One region of the Tissierella carlieri genome, then DNA from elsewhere that is predicted to be linked to it. Evidence: a T-box and tRNA genes for the amino acid it is inferred to sense, from the RefSeq annotation. Region 1 holds a T-box; the other holds one or more tRNA genes.

Evidence for each region. The T-box of region 1 lies ahead of KQI38_RS15700 (valine--tRNA ligase). A T-box ahead of a tRNA ligase gene usually reads a tRNA of that ligase, here a tRNA-Val.
Region 2: it has a tRNA-Val gene. The T-box ahead of KQI38_RS15700 (valine--tRNA ligase) is inferred to sense a tRNA for this amino acid. The anticodon was not compared.

Annotation. Positions count from the first base shown of each region.
Region 1 covers NZ_JAHLOH010000045.1:72,746-88,463, reverse strand. Annotated here, with positions in the region: gene KQI38_RS15755 (hypothetical protein) at 1-373, shown strand, start outside; gene KQI38_RS15750 (DUF255 domain-containing protein) at 638-799, shown strand; gene KQI38_RS15745 (thioredoxin domain-containing protein) at 832-2,427, shown strand; gene KQI38_RS15740 (sodium-dependent transporter) at 2,481-3,881, opposite strand; gene KQI38_RS15735 (HD domain-containing protein) at 4,122-4,703, shown strand; gene KQI38_RS15730 (gamma carbonic anhydrase family protein) at 4,792-5,295, shown strand; gene KQI38_RS15725 (Na+/H+ antiporter family protein) at 5,493-6,797, shown strand; gene KQI38_RS15720 (metallopeptidase family protein) at 7,144-7,521, shown strand; gene KQI38_RS15715 (cold-shock protein) at 7,732-7,929, opposite strand; gene KQI38_RS15710 (ABC transporter substrate-binding protein) at 8,222-9,223, opposite strand; gene pgsA (CDP-diacylglycerol--glycerol-3-phosphate 3-phosphatidyltransferase) at 9,328-9,876, shown strand; T-box leader at 9,910-10,124, shown strand; gene KQI38_RS15700 (valine--tRNA ligase) at 10,283-12,934, shown strand; gene KQI38_RS15695 (bifunctional folylpolyglutamate synthase/dihydrofolate synthase) at 12,948-14,240, shown strand; gene KQI38_RS15690 (YncE family protein) at 14,318-15,238, shown strand; gene KQI38_RS15685 (DUF4364 family protein) at 15,230-15,718, opposite strand, start outside.
Region 2 covers NZ_JAHLOH010000042.1:265,988-281,705, reverse strand. Annotated here, with positions in the region: gene KQI38_RS14585 (amidohydrolase family protein) at 1-244, shown strand, start outside; gene eutH (ethanolamine utilization protein EutH) at 293-1,375, shown strand; gene KQI38_RS14575 (aminopeptidase P family protein) at 1,365-3,143, shown strand; gene KQI38_RS14570 (DUF4349 domain-containing protein) at 3,169-4,062, opposite strand; gene KQI38_RS14565 (putative polysaccharide biosynthesis protein) at 4,141-5,682, opposite strand; gene KQI38_RS14560 (L-lactate MFS transporter) at 5,848-7,056, shown strand; gene KQI38_RS14555 (leucyl aminopeptidase) at 7,103-8,560, opposite strand; tRNA gene KQI38_RS14550 (tRNA-Val) at 8,713-8,788, opposite strand; gene KQI38_RS14545 (YibE/F family protein) at 9,197-10,309, shown strand; gene zupT (zinc transporter ZupT) at 10,302-11,123, shown strand; gene KQI38_RS14535 (carbohydrate kinase family protein) at 11,446-12,390, shown strand; gene KQI38_RS14530 (tautomerase family protein) at 12,639-12,836, shown strand; gene KQI38_RS14525 (BMP family ABC transporter substrate-binding protein) at 13,065-14,135, shown strand; gene KQI38_RS14520 (ABC transporter ATP-binding protein) at 14,200-15,718, shown strand, end outside.

The DNA of each region.
Region 1 (15,718 bases):
AGATGATTATGGTGCTTGCTACTTATATGTTAAAAACAAAAGACCTCAACATCCAATTTGTATAGCTGGGAAGATAAGAAGTATAACAGAACCAAAACCTGAGTATGACTTTTATTCAATAAAGCTTGAATCTCCAAAACCTGTGCAAGAAGAAGGGGCTTATAAAGTACCAGCAATAGAAATAAAAGTCCAAAATAAGAAATTAAATGATATGATCAGGAATCAAGTAGGAAAAAATATTTTAATTTACTGTAACTTCTGGGCATTAGAGCCGCAGACTTGGAAAGAAGATAAGTACTATTTTTTAAATATCAAAGGAAGTTTAGTTCATAAAAATCAAATTCTAATATTTGAAGAAAAAGATATTGAATAGGCGGTTCTGAAGAATTAATAACTGCATGAAGCTAATAGATACTTTTAGCTTCTAGTGTAAAGTTTTGTGGCAATTGTTATGGAAATGGACAAGAATATTAACATGAAAAGTAATAAAGTTAATGTTGTACACGAGAATTGATAAGGATAATATAAAAATCAAAATTGAATATAGGTGAAAAATGAAAGATTACTAACTAATTATAGTAATCTTTTTTATTTAGGATATAATACATAGAAATACAATATGAAAGGTGGTGGTATTATGGCTAAAGATAAAATACCTAATCGATTGATTGATGAAAAGTCTCCTTATTTATTACAACATGCTTATAATCCAGTTAACTGGTATCCTTGGATACCAGAAGCATTTGAAAAGTCCCAAAATGAGGATAAACCAATATTTCTTTCGATTGGGTATTCCTAGATATAAATACTTGTTGCCATTGGTGCCATGTAATGAATCGCGAATCATTCCAAGACGAAGAAGTTGCAGAAGTACTAAATAAATACTTTATTTCAATAAAAGTAGACAGAGAAGAAAGACCAGATATTGATAAGGTATATATGACATTTTCTAAAGCCATGACTGGATCTGGTGGATGGCCACTTAATATATTAGCAACACCAGAAGGAAAACCTTTTTTTGTAGGGACATATTTTCCTAAGAGAACTAGAAGCAGGATGACAGGGATAATTGATTTGCTTAATAAAATCAATAGACTATGGAAAAATGATAAAGATAAGGTATTGGAAGAATCAGAATATATCTTAGAAGAAGTAAAGAAAAGATATCTAGTAAATGAAACAGGAAATATAAAAGAGACAGTGAATAATGATGCAAAAGAGGGATTAATAAGAATATTTGATGAAAAAAATGGTGGATTTGGGTCTTATCCCAAATTCCCTATGCCACAATATCTATGGTTTCTCTTAGAACATAGTAGAAAAAATAACGATAGAGAAGCTTTGAAAATAACAGAGATTACTCTAGAAAAAATGTATAAAGGAGGCATTTTTGACCATATAGGATACGGCTTCTATAGATATTCTGTAGATGAAAAATGGTTAATACCTCATTTTGAAAAAATGCTCTATGACAATGCACTATTAGGAATTGTCTATACAAGAGCATATGAGATAACCGGAAAATCATTATATAAACAAGTGGCAGAAAAGATATATGCTTTTGTAATAAGAGATATGTCATCTATAGAAGGAGGATTTTATTCAGCGTTAGATGCAGAATCAGAAGGAGAAGAGGGAAAGTTTTATATATTTGGCTATGATGAAGTATTAAACGTTTTGGGAGAGGAGATAGGAGAATTATATTCTAAGTACTATGATATTACAGAAGAAGGAAATTTTGAAGGCTACAATAATCCTAATCTAATTTTACATGATTTGAATGAGATATCAGAGTCAGATAGATCAAATCTTGATAAAGCTAATAAGATACTCTTCGAATACAGAAATAAAAGAATTAAACCCCATAGAGATGAAAAAATACTAACTTCATGGAATGGTTTAATGATAGCTAGTCTGGCATATGCAGCTCAAATATTTAATAATGAAGGTTATTATAAAATAGCTAGAAAATCAGCAGATTTCATAATAGCAAATTCCATGGATAAAGAAGGCCATTTATTATCGACTTATATAAATGGAGAAGGCTATAATGTTGGTTTTTTAGAAGACTATTCATTCTTTATATATGGATTACTTGAGCTATTTGAAGCAACAAATGATAATAAATATTTAGACCTAGGGATAAGATTAACTGAGGATATGATAAAACTCTTCGAAGATACGAAAGATGGAGGATTATTTTTCTATAGCAATATATCAGAACAGTTAATAATGCGACCAAAGGATGTTTATGATGGTGCTATACCATCTGGTAATTCCTTGGCTATAATGAGTTTATTTAAACTATACGATTTAACTAAAGAAGAAAAATATAAAAAGATTGCCAATAAAATATTCTATGCCTTTGGAGACGATATAAACAATAATCCACTTTCACACCTATATTCAGTAATTGCAATAGAATAAAGATAGAAATCAAGGGAGATAAGAAGTCTGCAAAAAATTCTTATCTCCAAATTTCATATAATTCCTAATGAGTTTAAAAATACAATTAGCAGAAGTAGTGGTGAAATATATTTTAAAACAAAGTAATAGATAGTAATAGTTTTTGAGTTGTTTAATTTATGATTATTTGATAACTCATCTAATACACTGTCTTTATTAACAAAATAACCAACAAAAATTGCTATTAAGAGTCCTCCAACTGGTAGAATAATATTAGATGATATATAGTCAAATAAATCAAAAAAGTTCTTTCCAAAGATCGTTACATGCCCCAAAATACTACTAGGATGTACAGTTAGGGCACCTACTATAAACGTAGATAATGATACAATAATAACTGAATATTTCCTTTTAATATTCCATTTCTCTGTAATAAAGGCAATAGGAACTTCTGCCATTGATAAAGAAGCAGTAGTAGCTGCAATGGATGCCAGAATAAAAAAAGCAATAATTAGTATATTTCCAAAAGGGATATGTGAAAACACTAAAGGTATAGTATTAAATAATAGACTAGGTCCTGAATTTGGTTTCATTCCAAAAGTGAATACTACTGGAAATATTGCAACTCCAGCTAACAGAGAGACAAATGTATCTGATAATGCAACTTTAGCAGATGTATGAATTAAATTATTATCTTCTGTAAAATAACTTCCATAAGTTATCATGGTTCCCATCCCAAGAGAGAGCTTAAAGAATGCCAAACCTAGTGCAGAAAGAATAACGGATGGATTTATTTTTGAAAAGTCTATTTTAAATAGAAAGTTAAAACCTGCTTTAGCTCCTGGTAATGTTAGGGCTCTTATACAAGAGATTATTAGGAGAATAAATAACACAGGCATAAGAGTCTTTGTTATTCTTTCAATTCCATTTTTGACTCCACCAATTAATATTAGTGCAACAACTAAAATAGAAATTCCTTGCCATATAATAGGAGAATATAGACTTTCAGTAGTAGTTAAGAATTGATTCTCTACTATACTTGTTGCTTGCTCAAAAGAAAAATTAGAAAGATTTGAAAAAGCACCATTTATAGCTTTAAATACATATGAATATACCCATCCAGCAACCGCACTATAATAGAACATAATCAAAAATGCAGCAGCTACTCCAAAATAGCCAATGATTTTCCATTTTGGGTTTGCCTTAAGTTTAGTGAAGGCAGAGACTGCATTACTTCTAGATTTTCGTCCTATATAAAATTCAGATACCATTATTGGCATACCAACTAATAATATGGATAAAAAATAAATTAATACAAAGGCTCCGCCACCGTTTTCCCCTACAAGGTAAGGAAATTTCCAAATATTACCTAATCCTACTGCTGAGCCAAGTGTTGCAAAAAATACTGCTAATCCGGATGAAAATGTTTCTCGTTTTTTATTTGTGGAGACTGATTCGTTATTTGGTTTTTTCATCTTTAGTTCCTCCTGTATGAGTTTTGCCAATAGTACATTTGATATAAGGAATATTGTAATATTAATCTTAACTTACGTCAATAATTAAATTTTACCTAATTACTTAGATAAAGCATCATTTAAATAAAGTTGTGGTAAAATTTAATGGATTTAAATCTTATAATCAATAATACTTGACACCATAAGTTCACTAGCCTATTATATATAATAAAGTGATAAAGAAAGAAAGAAGGGGAACAAATGATAAATAAAATACCTACTAGAGAGGAAGCTTTAGAATTATTTAAAAAATATAATAAATCGGATAGTCTGCTTCGTCATGCTTTAGCAGTTGAAGGAACAATGAAGCATTTTGCTGAAATTTTCAATGAGCCAGATGTAGAGAAATGGACCATAGTAGGCCTTATTCATGACTTAGACTATGAAATGTATCCAGAAGAACATTGTATAAAGGTGCAAGAAATTCTCAAGGAAGAAGGATATCCAGAGGATTATATAAGAGCAGTAGCAAGCCATGGATTTGGAATATGCTGTGATATACAACCTGTTGAAAAAATGGAAAAGGTATTATATGCTATTGATGAACTTACTGGACTTATTACAGCAGTAGCACTTCTTCGTCCTAGTAGATCTGTATTAGATTTAGAGCCAAAGTCTGTAAAGAAAAAATGGAAAGATAAAGCCTTTGCGTCAGGAGTAGATAGATCTGTCATTGAAAAAGGTATAGAGATGCTAGGGATGGAAAGAGATGATGTAATTAGAGAAACTATCCTCGCTATGAGAAAAGTGGCGGAAGAAATAGGCTTAAAAGGAGAACTATAAATTTAAAAACCCAGTATTTACTGGGTTTTATTATGCTATAATTAGGGTAACAAATAGTATAAAGAAATATATAATAAGGAGACAGTATATGATAAGAGATTTAAAGGATAAGAAAACTAATATACACCCAGAAGCATTTATTGCTGAGACAGCAGATGTTTTAGGAGATGTAACTATAGGCGAAGGAAGTAGTATGTGGTATGGAGCAGTGGCACGTGGGGATATGAGCTATATAACCATTGGGAAATTCACCAATATACAAGATAATGCTACAGTACATGTGGATACCAATACTCCTTGTGAAATCGGAGATTATACCACTATAGGACATAATGCAGTAGTTCATGGCTGTAAGGTAGGCAATAATTGTTTAATTGGAATGGGATCAATAATTCTTAATGGGGCTGTCATTGGCGATAATTGTATAATAGCGGCCGGAGCATTGATTACGGAGGGAGCAGTTATACCATCTAATTCTTTAGTAATGGGTTCACCAGGAAAGGTTAGAAGGGAAGTAAGTAAAGAAGAAATAGAGACAGTAAAATATAATGCAACTAGATACGAAGAATTATGGAGAAATGAACATTTATAATAATATATTTATATTAAAGGATATATTGACTAAGAAATTTCTTGGTCAATATATCCTTTTTAATTTATTCAATTGATAATTTGTGACTGAGTTAGACCTTTTATCCTTTTTCTCGGTTCTATGATTTGTGAAATATGAATAACATATATCACAATAATTTTTTCTTAATCATTCTAATAAAATCAAGGGGGGATAATATGTTAACCAATCCAGTACTATTATCAGTATTAGTTATGACTATCTTATGTTTATTAAAGCTGAATGTATTAATCGCACTTATTCTAGCTGCTTTAACAGGCGGTGTATTATCAGGTATGTCATTAGGAGATACTATAGCTACTCTAATTGGTGGTATGGGTGGTAATGCGGAAACTGCATTATCTTATATATTACTTGGAGCCTTAGCAGTAGCCATTGGTAAGACAGGAGTTGCAGATATATTAGCTAGAAAAATAGGAAAAATGGTTGAAGGGAGAAGATCGATATTTGTACTGTTAATAGCCGGTGTAGCTTGTTTCTCACAAAATCTAATTCCAGTCCATATAGCTTTTATTCCAATACTAATACCACCATTAATTTCTGTTATGAATAAATTGAAAATTGATAGAAGGGCTGTAGCATCAGCATTGACATTTGGCCTCAAGGCTCCTTATGTAATGCTTCCAGTAGGTTTTGGACTTATATTTCATAATATAATAAGAGACGCTCTAATAGATAATGGTATGAATGTGGAAACAAATATGGTTTGGAAGTCAATGTTACTTCCTGGCATAGGTATGATAATAGGATTATTTCTTGCAGTATTAATAGTCTACAGAAAGCCGAGAGAATATAAAGATATTAAATTAGCTAAACTAGATATCAAGCATGTTCAAAATAAGGGGATGTCGAAGGAGCATATAGGAGCTTTAATTGGGGCAATTGCAGCCTTTGCTATACAAATTATAACAAAGTCACTTCCACTTGGTGCTATAGCAGGTCTAGCAATAATGATGGCATTTGGTGCGTTTAAATGGAAGGAGCTTGATGAAATGCTAAACGGTGGCATTTCACTAATGGGATTTATTGCCTTTGTAATGTTAGTTGCTTCTGGATATGGTGCAGTTATTAGAGCTACTGGAGGGGTAGAATCTTTAGTAGAAGCTGCAGCAGGTATGATGGGGGGAAGCAAAGCCATAGCAGCGTTTATAATGTTATTCATTGGCCTAATAATTACCATGGGTATTGGGACTTCTTTTGGAACAGTTCCAATAATAGCTGCAATATTTGTTCCACTATGTATGACTTTAGGATTTAGTCCTGCCGCAACTATTTGCTTAGTAGGTACAGCTGGCGCATTGGGAGATGCAGGATCTCCAGCTTCTGATAGTACATTAGGACCTACGGCTGGATTAAATGTAGATGGACAGCATGACCATATTTGGGATACCTGTGTTCCTACGTTTATTCATTATAATATCTCATTATTGATATTTGGAACTATAGCAGCATTAATACTTTAATATGACTAAGGGGGCAGGTTAACTGTCTCCTTTGCAATTATGGGAGGAATGGTTATGAAGAAGATAGTTTTGGATGGAGATAGCTTAAACTTAGATGAGTTTATAAATATTGTAGGTTTAATTATAAACTTTACTTATGGTTTTGGAAATTGTCGTAACTAGTGATGGATGAGATAATATATAAAGATATTAATCTTTGTGAAGACATGATAAAAACCCATATTTAGATAGAAATAATAGAACAAAGAATAGGAATGTTAAATAACTAATTTAATTAAATAGTTATTAATAGATTTTATATGTTATAATATTATTTAAATTTTATATAAGAAAGGAATCGTTATATATGAATAGTTTTCCAACAATAGATGAGGTTCATCAGATCCTTGACGATATAGCAGAAGAATTACCAAAGGAGTTCTTCAATAAACTTAATGAGGGTATAATCCTTTTACCAGAATATAAACTTCATCCTGAGAGTAGAGATAAAGATAAATTATATGTTATGGGAGAATATATCAATAGCATAACAGGTAGAAGGATTGCAATCTACTATGGTTCTTTTGAAAAGGTTTGTTATGGACTCTCTAGAAAAGAATTATATGATAAGTTACAGGATACTCTATTACATGAATTCACTCACCATCTGGAATCCTTAGCAGGAGAAAAGGGATTGGAAATAAAGGATGCAGAAGATATGAGGAAATATAGGGGAAAGGAATAGGGTACATATTATAGAGAGATTTCATATATGAAATTTCTCTATAGGCGGAATAAGTTATGATTATATTTATAAACATATAAATTAAAGATGTCGATTAATATTGATGTTGTGGAATTAAAAAATCTTCTTAATTTATAGAAATGATAGTTGGTTAAAGGTACTTAATTAAAAACCCCTAGAATATTAACTATTCTAGGGGTAAAATATTTACTATTTTATAACGATATTTTCAGCTTGAAGACCTTTTTGTCCTTGAGCTACGTCAAATTCTACTTCTTGGCCTTCTTCTAAAGCCTTGAAACCTTCTTTTTGGATTTGTGAGAAGTGAGCAAAAACATCATTTCCGTCTTCTCCTGTAATAAATCCAAATCCTTTTTCTGCATTAAACCATTTTACTGTACCCTTCATAATGTGTACCTCCAAATTTTATTTCTTAAACTACTGTAATAAATTAATAATAAAATTTCTACACATGTATGCAAACTGCGAGTACCTATGGAAATATATATTATGTTACTTTTTACATTTAATTTAAGTTCCTATTAAGCATAGCATAACTGTTAACTAATAGCAAGGTATATTTAATAAATAAATATTACATCATCTATTGCTACTACAAAGGCATCTACAATACTATCAAAGTATATTGAAGTAGCTGAGATTTCCAAATGTAAAAGAAAGGCCCCATTAGGCATCTTTTCTACTTCATAGCTTTTTTAGCAAATTCAGTAGTTACTATTTTGTTATAATCAGCTCTTTTATCTAGTTCTCCTGCTAATTCCATTATGTCCATCATATGATTTAATCCATCTTCTGTAATGATTAAATCTGGTTTCCAAGAATCTTGATCTCTATACCTTTCTATTAAAGTTTTTAGAATTTCTTTATCAGTATCTGGGAATTGTGGCATTACGGCATTTGCAATTTCTTCACTACTATGTTCTTGAACCCAAACCATGCCCTTATATAGAGCATTTGTAAATTTTTGAATTATTTCTGGATTCTTTTCGATGTATTCTTTGGTTGCTGAGTAGCAGGTATATGGAATATATCCTCCTTCTTTACCTATAGAAGCTACTACATATCCTCTACCTTCTTTTTCTAATGTAGCTGCTACAGGTTCAAATAATGTTACATAGTCACCTTCTCCACCAACAAAAGCTCCCGCCATTACATCAAATTGTATGTCTGTCCTAATTTCAACATCTTTATCTAGTTCTAGACCATGGCTTTTTATTACATATTCCAAAGTCATTTCAGGCATGCCACCTTTTCTGCCGCCGATTACAGTTTTGCCTTTTAATTTATCAAATGTAAAATTATCATCTTTTTCTCTGCCTACTAAAAAAGAACCATCTCTTTGTGTCAATTGTGCAAAGTTAATTACATAATTATCTCTTCCTTGATTGTACACATATACAGATGCTTCAGGTCCCATAAATCCTATTTCTGCCTCATTACTTAACAATGCAGCCATAACTTTATCTGCACCTTTTCCGTTTATTAATTCGATCTTTAGCCCTTCTTCTTCAAAGAAGCCTTGAGTTATAGCTACATATTGTGGTGTATAGAATAGAGAGTGAGTTACCTCAACTAACCTAATATTTTTTAATTCGGCTTCTTTTTTACATCCAGTTAATCCTAATGAGAGTATTAGTACTAGGATTAAAATAAAGGAAATCCTTTTAAAAAGCCCTACCATCCTATCCCTCCTTACATAATATGGGTATACGAAACTATGATTTAATGTTATAATATTCTAAAATATAGTAAAGGTTACAAATTAGTTGTTAAAGGGGGAGTCGTATGAATATACCAAATATGTTAACGATTTTAAGAATATTACTTATTCCAGTTTATTTATATTTCTTTTATTCTAGTTTTCAAAAAAATATTTTATTTGCAGGACTGATATTTATTTTAGCTGGAATTTCTGATGTATTAGATGGATATATTGCAAGAAAGTATGATATGAGTACTAAACTCGGCATAGTGTTAGATCCTATTGCAGATAAATTGATGACATTTACCATTCTAATTAGTTTTACGACAAAGGGTATAATTCCAAGTTGGATATTGATTGCATTAGGAGTTAAGGAAATAATGATGATTTTGGGTGGAGCTATATTATATTTATTTAAAGGAAAACAGGTGATGCCTTCCAATAAATACGGTAAAATTGCAACCTTGTCCTTTTATGCAGCTACATTATCTATAGTGTTTAAATTTCCTGAATTAATTTCTACAGTTTTATTTTCTTTAACTGTAGCTTTAAATATTATTGCTTTTATCAATTATTTGATTATTTTTATGAAAGTGGAGCACAATACAGGTAATGATATAGTTGACAAATAAAAAATATGTATATATAATTAAATCAATAATTTTAGATTTGCTTTGATAAAGAGGAGTAGGTAAATACCCTATACAGAGAAAGGATTCTAGGCTGAGAGATCTTAAGTTAAGTATTTACTGAAGGTAGCTTTTGAGCATTCAAGCTGAAACTAAGTAAGCTTGAAGGGTTAAACCCTTATATTTATTTAAGAGCCATGGATATTTCCATGGAATTAAGGTGGTACCGCGAATTACCCTTCGTCCTTACAATTGTAAAGATGAAGGGTTTATTTATTGTCATTCTGAAATACTTCAAATTGTTTTTTAGGAAGCATTTTAGTGGTAGAACCCTATGTTTTAAGAGTTTTAATTGTGAATTGTGAATTGTGCATTGTAAATTGTGAATTGAATGAAGGAGGAGATAAAAATGTTAGAAAATTTACCAAAAACGTATAATCCTAAAGACTTTGAAGATAGACTTTATAAGTATTGGAATGATAATAATCATTTTGTAGCTCATGTTGATAAAACTAAGAAGCCATATACCATAATGATGCCGCCGCCAAATGTAACAGGTAGCCTTCATATGGGTCATGCACTAAATAATACTATTCAAGATGTTTTAACTAGATGGAAGAGAATGGAAGGATATTCTGCACTTTGGCTGCCTGGTACAGACCATGCTAGTATATCAACTGAAGCGAAGGTAGTAGAAAAAATTAAGAAGGAAGGAAAATCTAAGGAAGAATTAGGACGTGAAGGATTCTTAGAAGAGGCTTGGGATTGGACCCATAAATATGGAAGTACAATCAAAAATCAGCTAAAGAAGTTAGGAGTTTCCTGTGATTGGACTAGGGATAGATTTACTTTAGATGAAGGTCTTAGCAAAGCGGTAGAAGAAGTATTTATTAGATTATACGAGAAGGGTCTAATATATAGAGGAGATAGAATAATCAACTGGTGTCCTAACTGTAAGACAGCAATATCAGATGCAGAGGTGGAGCATGAAGATTCACAGGGACATATATGGCATATTAGATATCCTATTAAGGACAGTAATGAATATATAGTTATAGCAACTACTAGACCAGAGACTATGTTAGGAGACTTGGCTATTGCTGTTAATCCAGAGGATGAAAGGTATAAGGATGTAATAGGAAAGACTGCTATTCTACCCCTAATGAATAGAGAGATACCAATAATTGCCGATGACTACGTAGAAATGGAATTTGGTACAGGAGCAGTTAAAATTACTCCATCTCATGATCCTAACGACTTTGAAGTAGGAGAGAGACATGGACTTGGTCAGTATATAATAATGAATGAAGATGGAACTATTAGTCCTAATGGTGGAATATACGAAGGATTAGAAAGGTATGAAGCTAGAAAGAAAATAGTTGCTGATTTAGAATCGCAAGGATATTTAGTAGAGACTAAGGAGCATCAAAATGCAGTAGGACATTGTGAAAGATGTACTACAATAGTAGAACCCCTTATTTCTAAACAATGGTTTGTAAAAATGGAGCCATTGGCTAAACCGGCTTTAGAAGCATATAAGAATGGAGAAGTAAACTTTATACCTGAAAGATTTGGAAAGATTTATACTAATTGGCTAGAAGGCATTAGAGATTGGTGTATTTCCAGACAGTTATGGTGGGGGCATAGACTACCAGTATACTATTGTGATGAGTGTGGAGAAATTATAGTATCTAGAACTAAACCAGAGAAATGTACTAAATGTAACAGTGCTCACTTGCATCAAGATACAGATACTTTAGATACTTGGTTTTCATCAGCTTTGTGGCCTTTCTCAACTCTTGGATGGCCTGAGAAGACAGAGGACTTAGAATATTTCTTCCCTACAGATGTACTAATTACAGGATATGATATTATATTCTTCTGGGTAGTTAGAATGGTGTTCTCAAGTATTGAGCAGATGGGAGAAGTTCCATTTAAAGATGTATTCTTGACGGGACTAGTTCGTGATTCTCAAGGAAGGAAGATGAGTAAATCTCTAGGTAATGGTATAGATCCATTGGAGATAATCGATGAATATGGTGCAGATGCTCTAAGATTCACCTTAGTTACAGGAAATTCTCCAGGAAATGATATGAGATTCTACACCGAGAGAGTAGAAGCTAATAGAAACTTTGCTAATAAGCTGTGGAATGCTACTAGATTTGTCCTTATGAATCTTGAAGAAGATGTAGCTAAGGAAGAATTAAGCTTAGATAGTTTAGAGGAAGAAGATAAATGGATATTGTCTAGATTAAATTCTGTAATTAAAGAAGCCACAGAAAATCTAGATAAATATGAAATAGGTATGGCTGCACAGAAAATATATGATTTTATTTGGGATGAATACTGTGACTGGTATATTGAAATGGTTAAATCAAGATTATATGGAGAAAATAAATCTAGTAAACAAACAGCTGAGCAGGTTCTATTATTTGTTTTAAAAGATATATTGAAGCTACTTCATCCATTTATGCCATTCATTACTGAAGAGATTTGGCAGCACTTACCAGGTAATGATAAACCATTGATTTTAAGCTCTTGGCCAGTATATAAGGACGAGCTAAATTTCCCTGAATCAGAAGAGGCTATTGAGTTTATTAAGTCAGGAATAAAGGGTATAAGAAATGCTAGAGCCGAAATGAATATAGTACCCTCTAAAAAATCTACACAAATATTTGTAACAAAAGATGAAAAGATAAAGAATATTATTAATTATGGTCAAAGATATTTCTTAAATCTTGCATCCGCTGAAGAAATAGAAATAAGAGGTACGAAAGATGGCATAGGTGAAGATAATATTTCAGTAGTATTGGATAGATGTGAGGTGTTTTTACCTTTAAAAGATTTAATTGATTTTGAGAAGGAAATAGAAAGATTAGAAAAGGAAAAAGAAAAACTTGAAGGTGAGATAAAGAGAGTAGTAGGGAAATTATCTAATGAGGGCTTTGTAAAGAAAGCTCCTGAAAAAGTAGTAGCTGAAGAAAAAGAAAAACAAAAGAAATATGAAGAAATGCTTGAAAAGGTAATGGAGCGACTTGAAAGTATAAAAACTAATAGATAAAGTGGGGGGTAAAATGAAGTATCAAGAGGCTTTAGAATATATTAACGACAAGAATAAATATGGATCAAGACTTGGACTAGATTCAATAGGTAAGCTTTTGAGTCTCTTAGGAAATCCTCAAGAAGGATTAAAATATATTCATGTGGGTGGAACAAATGGAAAAGGTTCCACCTCCTCCTATCTAGCTCATGCACTAGAAGCTGGAGGATATAATGTAGGTTTATTTACTTCACCTTATATAGAACGATTTAATGAACGGATTCAAATAAATGGACAAGACATACCAGATAAAACCCTTGGAAGGATAACCGGCCTTATTAAAGAAAAGGCTGATATAATGGTAGAAGAAGGCTTTGAGCACCCTACTACTTTTGAGATAGTTACTGCCATAGGCTTTATGTACTTTAAAGAGGAAAATGCAGACTATATAGTGTTAGAAGTAGGATTAGGTGGTAGATATGATTCTACTAATATCATTTCTTCACCATTAGCATCAGTTATCACAACTATAGATTATGACCATATAGATGTTTTAGGTGATACTTTAGATAAGATTGCTTATCAGAAAGCTGGTATAATAAAGAAAAATAGTATAGTAGTTTCCTATCCACAGGAAGAAGAGGCTTTGAAGGTTATAAAAGAAGTATCAGATGAGATGAAAGCAGAGCTTCATCTATGTCCAATGGAGAATATTAAAGTAAAAGAGATTTCTGATGCTGGAGCTTGTTTTGATTTTCATTATGGAGAGGTGAATATGAAAGATATTAATATCTCCATGTTAGGTGAATATCAGATATACAATGCTACTTTAGCCTTGACAACTTTATTGATTTTAAAGGAGAAAGGATTCGTAGATATTTCTGAAGAACAGATAAGGGAAGGCTTAGTAAAGACCAAATGGCCTGGTAGACTTGAAGTTATGAAGAAAAACCCTATATTTTTAATTGATGGAGCTCATAATGTACAAGGTATTGCTCAATTAAAGAAAGCTATTAGTCTATTTAAGTATAATAAGTTGATTTTAGGTGTAGGAATATTAAAGGATAAGGATTCTTCCCATATGGTTGAATTATTAGCTCCTATTGCAGATAAAATTGTAGTTACAGAAGTTAATATGCCTAGGAAACTAGATGCAGAGGATTTGGCAAAAGAGATAGCTAAATATAATGAAAATGTTTTTATAGAAAAGGATATAAAAAAGGCTATAGAAAAAACTTTAGAATTATCAGAGAAAGACGATATGATAGTATTTGGCGGTTCTTTATATTTAATTGGAGAAGTAAGAACTTTAATAAAACTACTGTAGCTTAGGCTCAGTAGTTTTTTAGATTTCACCAATATATCACTTACTGCATAAATTACTTATATACAGGGGGTGATGTGTTGACTTTCCATAAAATATTAGTAGCTAATACTGGTGAAGACAGCTTAACATTGAAAGACGGCTATAATTTTAAAACTATTTTTCTATCTAAACTTATAGAGGAAAAAGAAGATAATTCAACTCAAGAAAATAATCAGCTGGGACCATATGACATAGATATAGGAGAAGAAGGATATATATATATCGCAAACTCTTACGATAACTCTATTATGAAATTAGATATAGAAAACATAAAATTATTAGAATTTATTAAAGTAGGAAGAAATCCTACCTGTATAAAGAGATTTAAAGGTAAAATTTATGTTGCTAATAGCGATTCTAATTCCATATCGATTATTGATGAAAATACATTTTCCTTAATAGAAGATATATCTGTAGGGGAGAGACCTACAGATATTCAAATAGATGAAGATAGTCTAAAAGTCTTTATTGCAAATGGAAACTGCTATACAATAAATGTTTTAGACTTAAATAATGAAAAGATTTCATCAATAACATTAAGTAAACAGCCAGTAAAAATGGCCATAGAAGATAAAAGATTATTTGTTTTATCTTATATTAATAATGGAGTTACTAATTACAGCAATTTATCAGAACTAGAAATAGAAGACTATAAGACCATGATGAGTATAGATCTAAAAGGAATTTTTGCTAATTTCGTTAAAATAAAAGGAAAGGAAGTGTTTTACCTCTCTAATGTAGAAGATGGATATATTTATAGAGTATTTATCGATAATGAAGTAAACATTTCTAAAATTTACTTAGGTGGGATGCCAAACAATATTAAATGGGACGGAAAAACAAAGCTCTATATATCAAATATATTAAATGATGATTTAACTATAATAGATGAGTCAAACAATCAAATAATAGAGAATATTAGAGTAGGAAAAGAACCTAACGGGATTCTCCTACTCTAATGGAGTTGTTTTTTCATTTGTAAGTATGTTAATTATATTTTGATATATAAATTCTGGATTTTCTTTCCATCTATTGCAAATTAAATCAACCTGTTTTTTTGTTGCCACATCTAAGTATAAACTAAATAGGGTATCTTCATTTTCCATTAATTTTAAGTTTACTACGTATTGATTATTTTCTTTTTCAAAGTAATCAGCAACCACTTGAGTTTCAATTTTATTTTTCTTTTCAATTCTATTAAATTCTTTGTTCAATTCTTCTTTTATTTTATTTGGAATTCTATCTTCAAAATATGATAAAGCTATTTCACCTTTTTCTAAGATAGAATATACCTCCTTGGAATTTTTGTTTATTATTTCTATAAAATTAGACTCAACTAATTCACTTAAGTATTGTTGAACTAGGAAAAAATTCATATAATTTTTTTCTAAGACAAATTCAGTTATTTCAGTATTAGTGAAGACAGTAGCAGCTGATTT
Region 2 (15,718 bases), on a different contig from region 1:
TATAGATAGCTTGATTCATCATGCTGGGGAAGCTGTTAGAGAAGGATTAGAGGTGGAAAGAGCTCTAAGAATGATAACAATAAATGCTGCAAAGGTATTAGGCATAGATAATAGAGTGGGTTCCTTAGAGGAAGGAAAGGATGCTGATATCTTGATATTTGAAGGAATACCGGCATACAATACTAATGCAAAATTAATAAAAACCATTATAGATGGTAAAGTTGTATATTCTTCTAATACATAGAAGATTAATTAAGAGTTTCATAAGAATCCAATATAATAGAGGTGTGAAGTGGTTTATATAATAGTTGCTTTTTCAATTATAGCGGGAATAGACAAGATACTAAATAATAGATTTGGACTGGGAGAAAAGTTTGATGAGGGATTTAAAGCTTTGGGGGAATTGGCTTTAACTATAATTGGTATTTATAGCTTATCACCAGTTATAGCGAAATATTTTATGTTTATACTAAATCCTTTAGCCAATCTGATCAATGCTGATCCTTCAGTTTTTCTCAGTAGTATTCTGGCTGTAGATTTAGGGGGATATACAACGAGTATTGAAATAGCAAAGTCTGAAGTTATCGGTAAGCTTAATGGACTTATACTAGCTTCTATGTTAGGCGCTACGATTTCATTTACTATTCCAGTTGCAGTAGGACTTGTATCTAAGAAAGATTTTAAATTTTTTGCTAAAGGAATTTTAGCAGGTATTACTACTTTGCCCCTCGGGATGGTTGTAGGCGGAGCTATGATGAATATAGGATTTATGGATATTGTTTTTAATCTAATACCTGTTCTTATATTCTCGATTATAATAATTTTGGGATTACTCAAATCTCCAAATAATATGGTTAAAATCTTCAATATAATAGGTAAGATTATAATGGGGATTAGTACCATTGGTTTGATTATAAGTATTATTAGTTTTATGTTTGGATATGAATTAGTTCCTGGTATGATACCTCTGGAGGAAGGGGTTATACTTGTGATTAAAATTGGCATTATATTGTCTGGGGCTTATCCTATGTTTTATTTCTTATCAAGAAAGTTGCACCGATATCTATCTAAAATAGGTAAAAAATTTGAACTAGATCAATATTCTATATTAGGGATATTTACTTCTCTAGCTAATTGTATTCCAATGCTAGGAATTTATGATAAAATGAATGAAAAAGGAAAGGTATTAAATGCTGCTTTTATTGTATCTGGTGCATTTACTTTTGGGGGACAGCTGGGATATATATCATCAGTTTCACCTGAGACAATTAATCCATTTATAGTTAGTAAGTTAATAGGAGGAATTAGTGCTATTTTTATAGCAATATTATTAGTAAGATTAGAAAAGTCTAAGGAGGTCAAGTATGACAATTAATGAAAGAGTTAGTAAGTTAAGACATTTAATGAAGGATAGAGGAATTACTGCCTATATCGTAAATACAGCTGATCCACATCAATCTGAATATGTAGCTGATTACTACAAAGGAAGAGTATGGATATCAGGGTTTACAGGTTCAGCTGGTACTGTAGTCATCACTCAAGAGGAAGCAATTCTCTGGACTGATGGTAGATATTTCATTCAAGCTGAGAATGAATTAGCTGGTAGTGAATATAAGTTATTTAAAATGAGAATCCCTGGATTTCCAACTTATACTGAATGGTTAAAAGAGAAATTGAATGATGGGGATTCTTTAGGTTTTGACGGAAAAACATTTCCAGAGTCTTCTGTCCAAAACTTGGAAAAAGAATTTAAAGAAAAGAAGATAAAGTTTGTTGATGAATTTGATCTAGTAGGGGAGATTTGGGAAGATAGACCTAGACTTTCTAAAGAAGAGGCTTTTTTACATGATATAAAATATACTGGAAAAACTAGCAGAGAGAAAATAGAAGAAGTTAGGATAGAGATGAAAAAATATTGTGCAGATTATTTCCTGTTAGGTAGCCTAGATGATATAGCTTGGCTTTATAATATAAGAGGTAAAGATGTAGAGAATAATCCTGTAATTATATCCTATGGACTGATTTCAATGGACAAGGCATATCTATTTACAGATAAAGATAAGATAAATGAAGAAGTAGAAATCTTTTTAAATCAAAATGGAGTGGAAGTAGCAGAATATGAAGAAGTGGCGGATTATGTGAATGCTATAGATAAGAATTCCAAGGTGTTTTTAGATAAAAATAAGATTAACAGATGGCTTTACAAATCTATTCCATCGGAATGTAAAATAATTAGTGAAACTAATATAACCACTAAACTTAAAGGGATTAAAAACCCTACAGAAATTGAAAACCAAAGTAATGCCTATATTAAAGATGGAGTTGCTTTGGTAAAATTCTTTCATTGGCTTGATAAGAATGTAGGAAATATTCCAGTTACTGAAATGTCAGCACAGGATAAATTATTAGAATTTAGGAAAGAGCAAGAAGGCTTTATTGAACCAAGTTTTGGTACTATCTCGGCATATAGAGAAAATGCAGCTATGATGCATTATTCAGCTAGTGAAAATTCTAATGCAGAGATAAAGAAAGAAGGATTATATCTAGTTGATTCTGGTGGTCAATACTATGATGGAACAACTGATATTACTAGAACCATGGTTATGGGTCCTATAACTGATGAAGAAAAAAGGGACTTTACTTTAACATTAAAAGCTCATATCAATTTGGGCAATGCTAGATTTCTTTATGGTGCAACAGGTCATAGCCTCGATGTCTTGGCAAGATATCCATTGTGGCAGGAAGGTATAGACTATAAATGCGGTACTGGACATGGTGTTGGATTTTTACTTAATGTACATGAGGGACCTCATGGTTTTGCCATGGTAGCAAATACTGTAGTACTTGAAGCAGGAATGATAGTAACTATAGAACCAGGTGTATATAAAGAGGGTAGTCATGGGGTAAGAATAGAAAATGTGGCAGTAGTACAAGAAGACATTTTAACAGATTCAGGTCAATTTATGAAATTTGAAACAATATCCTTTGTTCCAATAGATTTAGAAGGAATAGATGTAGAGTTATTAACTGAAAATGAAAGAACATGGCTAAATGAATATCATAAAGATGTATTTAGTAAACTTTCGTCCTATTTGAATGATGAAGAAAGAGCTTGGTTAAAGGAAGAAACCAGAAGTATATAAAAAAAGCAAGGGGTTCCCTTGCTTTTTACTCTTTAGGAAGCGTATTATTCCTCTTTCTTATAAACTTCCATACTACATAAGCTACAACTCCTATGATTATTCCATATGGAAGGAAATATATAAAGGATATAATTAAGTTTTCAATATTGTAGGTAAAGAAATATAAAGAATCTTTAAATGCATTTCCTACCTTAGTCCAGAAAGGAGTTTTTATATTTTCACCGGGAGTTAGTTTTGCCACTTCTTCAAGATAGAAATTAACAGTACTATAATTTACCTTATCATCCATATCCATTATATTAGCAGTTAAATTTTCCTTTTCATAAATAATATTGGTAAGTTGATTTTCAAGAGCTATTATATCTTCCATTTTCTCTGCTTTCTTTAGCAGATCAAGTATTCTTCCTTCCTTAACTTCTAAAACCTTTAGTCTAGATTCTGTATCTCGATACTGTTTAGTAATATCTACTTTAGAAGTGTTTTCAGAGATTATATTTCCAATTTCCTTTAATTCATTTTTAAAAGTATCCAGATTTTCCCTTGGAATTCTAATTGAATACTGAGAATGCTTTAAACTAGTAGAATAAACATAATTATTGTAGGAGATATCTGAATTCTCAATATAACCCTTATATTTACCTATGAGAGAATTTAACTTTTCAACAGTAGCCATAAATTCTTTTGTTTGCATAGAAATTGATACTGTGGTAATTATCTTATCAGGCTCGATTAGATCATATTCGGATTTTTTATCTTCACCTACACTATCCATGCCTCTTTCTTCATTTTCGGCTGATGGTTCAGCAGGAGCCCTATCCTGAACAGACATATCATAGGATTCAGATTTTTTTGCACTACATCCTGAAACTATCAAAGCAAAAACTAAAACCATTATAAAGATTGATTTTCTATTCCTCATTTTATTCATCTCCTTTAGCTAAATTATACAATAATTTGGTAAAGGAGGGGTTACAAAAACCTTACAATATCATATATTTTAAGGAAGTTTAATTAATTTTTTAAAGAGGTTTTTAGGTATTGCTTTAGTCAAGAATAGAACAAAAATATAAGCTAGACTGCCAGCTAATAAGCTAGATACAAACCCTAAGGTGCTAATGTTTTGAAGGTTTCCTATATCATGGATAGATAAATAGATAAACCCAATCATAAATATAGAAGCAACTAAAGGTTTTCCTATAATATCTATATAGTCAATATCAAATTTTACTACAGACCGTATTGCAATAAGATTCAAGATTAAAATCACTGTATTAGAACCATAAAAAGAAATAAAAATTCCATTTACTCCAAATCTGGGGTTTCCCACGAAAATATATATAAGAATTATTCGGAGAATCATACCTATTATACTATTGACAGTAGCACTGGTTTGCTTATTAAGACCCAATAGTATGCCCGAGAAGGTATGTTGTAGTGCCAACAAAACAGTACCATAAGCCATTACATGTATAAAATTAGCCACTAGAGGGTCATTGTATAAAAGGATAGCTAATGGTTTAGAGAGTCCTACATATAAAGACATCAGAGGAAGTGCTACTAACAAAGTGACTTTGATAGATAAATGTATATCTCTTTTTATATCTTTATATCTCTTCAAAGCTATCTGCTCTGATAAGCTAGGTATTAGATTGATAACTAAAGCAGATGTAACTATAAAGGATAATCCAATCAAGGGCATGGTCATTCCCATAATTCTCCCAAATATTGAGATAGACTCACTACTAGTATATCCTGCAGCCATAAGTCTGTTAGGTATAAGGATTGTGTTGATAAATCTTAGGATAACACCAAATGATCCTGAGATAGTTAAAGGTATAGACATATATAAAACCTTAATTAAGCAAGATTTTTCATTTTTTTTATCAATTGGGTAATTGCTCTTAGTTTTATATAGCCGTCTTTTAGAGAATAGTGACCACATAAGGTCGAAGAATTCTCCAATACTGATTCCTAGAATAGCTATGGTAGCTCCATGTATAGGTTCTACAGGGCACACATAATAAAGAATGCCCACGATAATGATGAATCTGGTCAAATGCTCGATTATCTGTGCAATACTGGGGGTTATCATATCCTTCATACCATAGAAATATGATCTCAATATTGAGCTTGCAGAAAGAATAATAATAGCTGGAATCATGAAATATACACCAAGCACCATATCTTTGCTTTTAAGCATCTTAATAGAAATGAATTCAGAAAATAATAGTAGGATTATACTAATTATAATAGAAGCAAAAAGGTTAAAAGTAAGGGTTGAATTAAATATGCTTTCTACATTATTATAATTCTTTTTAGAGTTTTCTTGAGCTACTAACTTTGTTACAGACGTAGGAATTCCAGAAGTAGTTATAATTAAGAAAGTCATAAGGGTGGACATGGAAATTTGAAATAATCCCATGGCTTCTGCTCCTAGAAATTTTGATAGAGCAACTTCATAAGCAAACCCAATGATTTTCATAAGAAAGTTCATAAAAACCATAATAATTGATCCGTAAATAAATCTATTTTTATTCAAAAAATCACCTCTTGAAAATAGTCAGATATTTATTTATATGTTTTATAAAAGAGAAAATTCTAAGGAGATTTTTTAATACTATGATTATGCTATCTTTGTTGTAGGTAGGATTTTTCAATGATATAATATTGTAGTACAAAATAATGACTTTACAAGGGGGCTAATATGGAGAAGGATCTAACCACAAAAAAATATAAAGTATTATGGGCAGCTACATTAACTAATGTCATAGCAGGTTTAGTGTACATATGGAGTGTAATTAGCAAAGCATTAATTGAAGATCTTAATTGGACCAGTAAGGAAGCATCACTTCCTTATACAATGGTTACAGTGTTTTTTGTAATTGCCATGGTTATATTTGGGAAGATACAAGATGAAAAAGGTCCAAAATTAACAGTTACAATTGGGGGTATATTAATGGGGGCGGGTCTCATATTCTCAGGGATATTTACAGATCCAAAGATTATGATACTAACCATGGGGGTAATAGCTGGAACTGGAATAGGCACTGTAAATGCATCTACAGTACCGCCAGCAGTAAAATGGTTTCCCCATGAAAAGAAGGGAATGATAACTGGAATAGTAGTAGCTGGTGTCGGTTTATCTTCCGTATTCTATTCGCCATTAGCAAATTATTTGATAGATAAAGTAGGAATATCTAAGACTTTTATCTACATAGGAGTTGGAGCTTTAATTCTCACATTGATATTGGCACAGTTATTGGAGAACCCCCCTGAAGGTTTCTTGTCTCAGAAAACTACTTCTACTGAAAAGAAAAAAGATAAAGCATCTAATGATTTCACATGGAAGGAAATGATAAAGACACTGAATTTCTATAAACTTTGGCTTATGTTGACCTTTTCATCTTCTGCGGGTCTAATGATTATAGGACATGTATCCAGTATCGCTAAAAGCCAAGTAAATTGGCAAGCAGGATTTATATTAGTAATTTTGCTTTCTATATTTAATGCTCTTGGGAGAATATTGGGAGGCACTCTATCAGATAAAATAGGAAGAGTAAGTCTTATGAAAATGGTATTTATTCTACAAGGAGTAAATATGTTTCTATTTGCCAAATATTCAAATATAGGTCTTCTAGCAATAGGGGTGGCCATAGCAGGCTTATGCTATGGTGCGGGGTTTTCAGTTTTTCCTGCAACTGTAACAGATTTATATGGAATAAAGAATTTTGGAATAAATTATGGTCTTACCTATACGGGATGGGGAGTTGGAGGGATTATAGGTCCTATGACAGCAGCAGCGATTTTTGACTCCACCCATAACTATAATACTGCATATATAGTAGCAGGAATACTTCTTGTAATATCAACTATAATTGCATTTACATTTAAGTCTGAAAGGCAAGAAGGTTAGATATATTATGGTTAAAGATAAAAAAGCTAGAGGCAACCTCTAGCTTTTAATGATTACATCCTTCTCCTTTACATCCCTTAGCTAAATGATATAAAGTCTTTACAGGAACTCCCGTAGCTCCCTTAGGTAAATATCCTCTTTCAGATGATAGAAAAGCAGTTCCAGCTATATCTAAATGAACCCAAGGAGTATTGTTTACAAACTCTTCTAAGAAAAGTCCAGCAGTTATTGTGCCTGCTCCCCTTCCGCCGGTATTTTTTAAATCACCAACAGTTCCTTTTATTAAATCTCTATATTCATCATTTGAAGGCATTTGCCATACTGGCTCACCTGCTAATTCTGCAGCATCTTTGACTTTATTCATTAAACTTTCATCATTAGTTACAGCTCCAGTATTTATGCTGCCTAAAGCAACAACACATGCTCCAGTAAGAGTAGCTATATCGATTATTTGATTTGCTTTTTCCACTGTTGCAGCATACCATAATGCATCTGCCAAAGTTAATCTACCTTCTGCATCAGTACTTGATACCTCTATAGTTTTTCCAGCCATGGATCCAACTATATCTCCAGGTTTATATGCTTCTCCAGAGATTAAGTTTTCACAAGCTGCCACAATTGCAACAACATTCTTCTTTAGCTTAGATCTAGCGATTGATTTCATTGTACCAATTACAGAAGCAGATCCGGCCATATCGTTATACATATTTATCATGCTATCTCCAGGTTTTATAGAATATCCACCTGAATCATAGGTAAGTCCTTTACCAACGAGAGCAAGTTTTTCCTCTGATGCACTATCTCCATTCCATTTCATTACTATAAATTGAGGTGGAATAGCAGAGCCTTTAGATACAGCTAGAAATGCTTTCATTTCCATTTCTTCTATTTTATCTTTGCCATAAACTTCTACTTCAACTCCTAAGCCTGTTAATTCTTCTTTAGCTCTTTTAGCAAGCTCTACAGGAGTCATTGCCATTGCAGGCTCATTAACTAGATCTCTTGCTAGGAATATACCTTCAATAATATTGTTAATTTCTTCAATTCCTTCTTCAACCTTATCTTTTCTATCTTCTAATACATTTAAGAAAAACTCTTTAACTGTAGGTTTTGTTTTCTTTTTTGATAGATATTTTTCAAATGCATATTCTGATTGTAAAAGACCCTCTGCTATGGCCATATTAGTCTTTCTATAGCAAAGATTTTCAAATTTAGGTACTTCTACTTCTGCTGATTCTACCTTATATTTCATCAATTCTTTACCTAGTTTATAAAAAGTTTTTCTAAGAGACTCAAGGGTTAATTTTTCTTCTTCTCCTAGTCCCAATAGAATTACATTATTTCCCTTAGGAGAAATGTCTGAATAAATTTCACCACAGGTACCCTTAAAAATTTCTCTTTCCTTCAAATAGCTATATAATTCAGGTGAGCTATCTAAATTATCTTGTCCCTTAAATACTAGAAGAACTTTTATTTCTCCGCCTTTACCAACTAATATCTTCAATCAAAACACCCCTTTTAATTTATTTAGACACTCTAATTATATCAGATATAATTAGAAAAAAATAGACAAAAAAAGAATAGTAGATTTACTATCCTTTTAATTACTTAAATTTTTAATTGTGCATTGTGCATTGTGAATTGTTAATTGAATATTGGTGGGCGGTATAGGACTCGAACCTACGACTTTCACCACGTCAAGATGACACTCTACCAGCTGAGTTAACCACCCTTAAATAGTTCTATAATATATTATCATAAAATTAAAGAATTTACAATATATTAGACTGGAATCCTGTATATAATTAGAGTATAATTTATATAGTTGGAGGTGTACTATGAATAGATCAAAAATGACCAAAATTATAATATATTTACTTATAGCATCTTTTATAATATCTATTATTGTACCAATTATAACAGTAGCAATGAGTTAGGATATTGCCAAGGGAAGGGGTTCTCTTGGCAATATATTTTTTATTCTTTTATCATAGTTCAATATGATATAATATTCTATAATACATAGGAAAGCCATATTTTTAAGGTGAATTTTTTCTAGATGGGTTTCAAAAAGGCTTCCTTAATATATTAATTCTTTAGGTAGAAGCCTTTTTTACAAAAGATCATAAGGGAGGTAATTATGAAAAAAGTAATATCAATTATTATATTATTATTGATTTTGGTTAATTCCATGGTATTGGCGGAAGATATGCAATCAGTGGTGGAAAAGGCTGTGGTCCTTGAAGCTGGAGATGCAGAAGAGAGTGAAGATTTATATGAGGGCATCAGGTTACAAAGAGTAAAATTAAAGATTACTAGTGGAAATCATAAAGGAGAAATAATTGACATAGAAAACCATCTCTCTGATAACGAGGCCTATAACTTCTTTGTGAAGAAGGGGGACAAGATATTAGTAGTGATGGAAGAGCTTCAGGATGGAGATTATGAAGTATATATTGCAGATTACGAGAGAGCTAATTATATTATATATCTAGCTATTTTATTCGCTATATTGATTCTTATAATTGGAAGGACTAAAGGATTAAAAGCAATTATATCACTAGCTCTAACAATAGGATCAGTATTTTATATACTATTACCTCAGATACTTAAAGGGGTAAACCCTATACCTATATCTGTGCTAATTTCAATAGGAGTTACGATTATAACTATATTTTTAGTATCTGGTGTCAATACTAAGAGTATAGCAGCAATAGCAGGTACTTCGGCAGGTGTTATTATAGCAGGTTTAATATCATATTATGTGGGATTAAAAATACATCTTACAGGATTAAGTGCTGATGAGGCAACAATGTTAATGTATATTCCTCAGGAAATAGAATTCAATTTTAAAAATCTACTTTTTGCAGGGATAATATTAGGGTCATTAGGGGCAGTCATGGATGTTGGGATGTCCATAGCATCAGCTATAGAGGAAGTTAATAATGTAAATAATAATCTTTCAAGAAAAGAATTATTTATATCAGGTATGAATGTGGGTAAAGATGTAATGGGAACTATGACCAATACCTTAATACTTGCATATACTGGGTCATCTATTCCTCTTCTATTATTATTTATGGCGTATGAAGCACAATTAATAGAGATTATGAATTCGGATATAATAGCTACGGAAGTAGTTAGATCCTTAGCAGGCAGTATTGGGCTAGTGCTTACTATTCCAATTACAGCACTAATAGCCAGTTTTTTAGCAAAAAAGCAAAAGCTAAGAGAGGATGTGAAAAATGAGTAAAGAAGTAGTATTATCGTTGGGGCTTACAACCATAGTGGGTTTATCTATGGGACTTGGTAGTATATTATCTTTTTTTATAAAAGAAACAAATAAAAGATTTTTAGCTATCGCTTTAAGTTTTTCAGCTGGAATAATGATATATGTATCTTTTATGGCTATCTTACCAGAAGGTATGGAATTGATAGAATCATATTTTGGGGAACAAGGAGGTCATCTAGTGGCCTTAGCAGGTTTCTTTGGCGGAATGCTAATTACTGCAATTGTAGAGAAACTAGTCCATAAATTTGGAGGACATTATCATGGACATGATGACCATCATCATGAACATGGTCATCATCATGATCAAAATGGTGAACACCTATCAAAACTAGGAATCATGTCAGCTGTTGCAATAGCTATACATAATTTGCCTGAAGGATTAGCAATCTTTACCGCTGGATTAAAAGATATATCTGTAGCGGTTCCAATAGCAGCAGCAGTAATCCTTCATAACATACCATTGAGTATTGCTATATCGGTACCAATTTATTATTCAACGGGAAGTAAAAGGAAGGCATTTCTATATTCCTTATTTGTAGGTCTGTGTCAGCCCTTCGGTGCAATTATTGGATATTTAATCCTCTCAAGATTTTTTAATGATTTAGTCTTTGGAATTCTTTTTTCCATAGTGGCAGGAATTATGATATTTGTGTCATTAGACGAATTATTACCATCATCTCAAAGATATGAGGATCATCATATATCAGTATATGGAGCTATAGCGGGTATGATCGTCATGGCATTATCCATGAGTATATTTCACCATCACCATTAAAATAACATGAATTATATTTTATAACAGATCGAAAAGTTCTACTCTTTGTTTTTTACTTTAAGAAATTAACCTTGATGAATTTAAAGAAAAGCTACTTCTAATTTTTCATTAGAAGTAGCTTTTCTTATATTTTATTATTACAGCAGACTAAAGATCATTAGATTTTTCTATATTGGAGACTTGAATTATTAAATCCTTTAATAGTTCTTTAATTAAGAATAAAATTTTGATACCTTTAGAGTTAGCTTGTAGACATTGAACTAATCATACATATAAAGCTTGTAAGGATTTAATAAGGTAAGATGAAGGAGAGAGATATCTAATGGAAAAAAAGAAGAGGGTACTTTCGCTTGGAACGGTGGCTATGGATGTCATATTAGAAACAAGAGAACTACCAAAGGAGGATGGATTTGGTTTTATAGATTCTGAAAAACTTTTACCGGGAGGGAGTGCTGCTAATCTTTCAGTAGCATTGGCTAGCTATGGTGTAGAGGCTTATCAGGCAGGAAAAATTGGTGATGATAAATATGGAGATGAATTCCGAAGGACCTTAGTAGAAGATGGTGTTTGTGATAGATTTCTAGTTACTAAGCCGGGTGGTTCAACTCTGCATACATTCATTATAACTGCTCCAGGTGGGAAGCACTGTATTATTGCGAATTTAGGAGATTCGGTATTAGACCTGCAGCCGGAAGAGCTTCCGGAGGATATACTGGATGAGATTGATGTATTTTATACTGATATGTTTTCATCTCGTGCATCTATTTATCTTGGGAGATTAGCTAAGAAAAAAGGAATTCCCGTTGTGTATAATATGCAGTGTATCCCAAGCTTTATGAATGCATGTGGTGTTACCATGGAAGAGATAGAGGAAATGATTAGTCTTTCTACTATAGTTTCCGGTGGACGAGAGGGTTATTTTGAAATCACAGGCGAGGTAGATTATCATAAGGGAGTAGAAAAATTCTTGAAAAAATATTCTGTTCCTCAAGGGGTAATATGTACTGCTGGCGATGAAGGGGCATTGTGGTATGATGCTGAGGAATCCATTTATAGGGATGCATATACTGTAGAAGCTATTGATACTACGGGAGCCGGAGATTGTTTCTTGGCAGGATTCATTTATGCTTATTTCTGCAAAGGAATGGATAGATATGGAGCCATTGAATTTGCCTCTGCATCGGCTGCTCTAAAATGTATGCAAAAAGGCCCTAGAACAAGAGCTACTGTAGAAGATGTATTACAGTTCATTCATTCTAATAAATAAATTATGCAGCAAATTATTGGGTTATTTATAAAATATTGTAGCTATAACTGTAAAAATAAACGTTATAGAAAAAACATATAGATAAAATATTAGGATAGATATATTTAATTGTACTATCTAGAATTAATATGCTATGATGAAAAATATTAAGTGGATGTCGATATATGTCGAATCCATGAAGTTTACTGACAGACCATATTTAAGAGCAGAAATATTATATTAATAGGTATAGGAAAGGAGCAGATATTATGCCATTAATCATATTGAAGATGAAAGAGGGAGTTTTGAAGGATAGTAATATGAAACAAGATGCAATAGAGAAAGTTAGCCGTGCTTTAGCAGAAGCCATAGGTAATGAAGATTATTATGCTAAGACTACTGTAATCATTGAAGAACATCCAAGTGAGAATTGGGGATGTGGAGGAAAATCGGTTTGCTCCAAATAGTAATTTCCTAAGTATTTTGATAAAGATTTCTATAATTTAAATTGTTAAAAATATAACCTCGACAAAATGTTGAGGGTTATTTTTATAAAAAATAAGAAAATCTTTGTATAAAGGAGATGCAGATAAAGTGTGATTAATAATTAAACCAGATAATTATAATTTGATTATATTTTATCCGAAAAACCTGTTCAAAGATGAACTATAAAATTAAAAGAAAGGGAGATACAAGTGAAAAGATTACTTAGTTTAGTTATGGCTATTATGCTAGTAGTGACAATGACAGCATGTACAAAGAAAGAGGCAGATCCAGCAAATGCAGATCAAGGAAAACCAGAAGTTACAGGAGAAGAAAATGGTAAAGAAAGTAAAGATGAAATTGCTAAAAAAGCATGTTTAATAACAACAACACCATTGGGAAATGATTTTACAGATTTAATTTGGAGCGGTTTCCAAGAATTAGAGAAAAAAGGCTGGGAAGTTAAAGCAATTGAAGTATCAGAAGCATCAGAGTATCCGGAACAAATTAGAGCAATGGCAGCTCAAGGATATACAGCTATGTTTACTATGTTTGATGAATTAAGCAATGTAGCTTTAGAGCTTTCCGATGAATTGGCAGAAAGTTATCCGGATCTTCATATATTTATGTTAGATACTTATATGGAACATGATAAGAAGAATGCAACAAGTGTATCTGTTGACCCATTTGAATCATCATTTGTAGCTGGTTATGTAGCTGCAAATATGACTGAAAAGGATATAGTAGGTTGGATTGGACATAAAGATATACTAAAGGTTCAAAGATTCCGTGATGGATATACAGCAGGTGTTAACTATGCTAACAATGGTAAATCAGTAATCTCTGCCTTTACAGGAGACCCATTTGATCCAGTTAAGGGACAAGAAACAGCTAAGACGATGATTCAAAACAATGATGTAGATATTATATATCAAAGTGCATATTTAGGAGGACCTGGAGTAATATCAGCCTGTGCAGAAGCAGGTATCAAAGTTATTGGCGTTGATGATTGGCAAGGAGATATAGACCCAGCTGTATTTTGGTCAGCAGTTAAGTCGATGGATATTGCAATTATATCCTTAGCTGAAGATCATACAGCAGGAAAAGAATTTGGAACATCAGTTGACTTTGACTTAAGCTCAGGTGGTGCTGTTTATGATGAAAGAGATGAAAAAAATATTCCGGAAGATTTATTAGTAAAGGTTAAACAATTAATTGAGGATATTAAAAGTGGGAAAGTAGATGTTTATGAAGGATTTGAACAATATAGACTAAATTATTAATAATATTTTTTAAATATAGGAACGTTTAATCGTTCCTATATTTGCATATCAAGGAGATAGAGATATGGGTAAAGATAAATTTGTATTGGAAATGCATAATATTAATAAGAAATTTAAGGACCTGCTGGCCAATGATAATATTACGTTTAAAGTCAGACAAGGTACAGTACATGCACTAATTGGAGAAAATGGTGCGGGCAAAAGTACTTTGATGAATATACTAACTAATATTCAAAGCCCTGATAGTGGAAAGATATATGTTCATGGGGAGCTGGTAAATTTTAAGAACCCCTTAGATGCAGTTCGGCATGGAATAGGAATGGTATATCAGGAATTTATGGTTTTTCCTGAGATGACAGTTTTGGATAATATAATAATGGGGTTTGAGCAGAAAAAAGGAATCTTTATAGATTATAAGAAATCCAGAAGAAAAGTGGAAGAAATATGTAAAAAGTATAAATTCAATATTCCAATTGATGCAAAGGTAGATGAATTACCTGTTGCTGCTTTGCAGCAAGTGGAGATTATAAAGGTTTTATATAGAAATGCAGATATTATAATATTGGATGAGCCAACTTCTGTATTGACTCCTCAAGGAGTAGAGGGTTTATTTAATGCCATAAGATTTTTAGTGGCTCAAGGGAAAACAATAATACTTATAACTCATAAATTGAAAGAAGTGTTGGAAATTGCTGATGATATTACAGTATTAAAAAATGGCAGAGTAACAGGAAACTTGTGGGCTAAGGACACAAACGAATTAGAATTAGCTAGACTTATGGTTGGAAGAGAAGTCATATTGCAAGTTGATAAACCGGAACCTAGAATAGGAGATACTGTACTGGAGGTTGAGAACCTATCAGTTAAGGATTCATCAGGAATAACAAGAGTTAAAAATGCCAATTTTAGTGTACATGCCGGAGAGATAGTAGGTATATCGGGAATAGCAGGTTCAGGTCAGGCAGAGCTGGTAGAGGCATTAGTAGGTCTGTCAAACTGTAATAATGATGGGGAAATACTGTTCTCAGGAGAAAATGTAATAGATGAGACAATAGCTAAAAGGCGAAAAATGGGAATGGGATATATTGCTCAAGATAGATCATCTGTAGGTACTAATAAAGAAGGGACTATATGGGAAAATGCAATAATGGGTTACCATAGGGCCAAAGGTTTTAAAACCAAACATCTACTTGATTATAAAGATATAAATATATTTACAAATAAAATAGTTGAGGACTATGCAGTAAAGATACAGGGAATAGAAGATAAGGTAAAGACTCTGTCAGGAGGTAATGTACAGAAACTTCTAGTAGGACGTGAATTTTTACAAGAGCAAAGGCTATTGATTATTGAAGACCCAACTAGAGGGATTGATGTTGGCTCAGTTGAATTTATATGGAAGAGAATAATTGAAATGGCAGAAGAAGGAGTAGGGATACTGTTAATCAGCCATGAGCTCAATGAAGTAATGCAGCTTTCTGATAGGATATTGGTAATGTATAATGGCTCAATAATTGAGCATAAAGACAGCAGATCATTAACAGAAGAGCAGATAGGTCTTATGATGTTAGGTGGTGAAATCC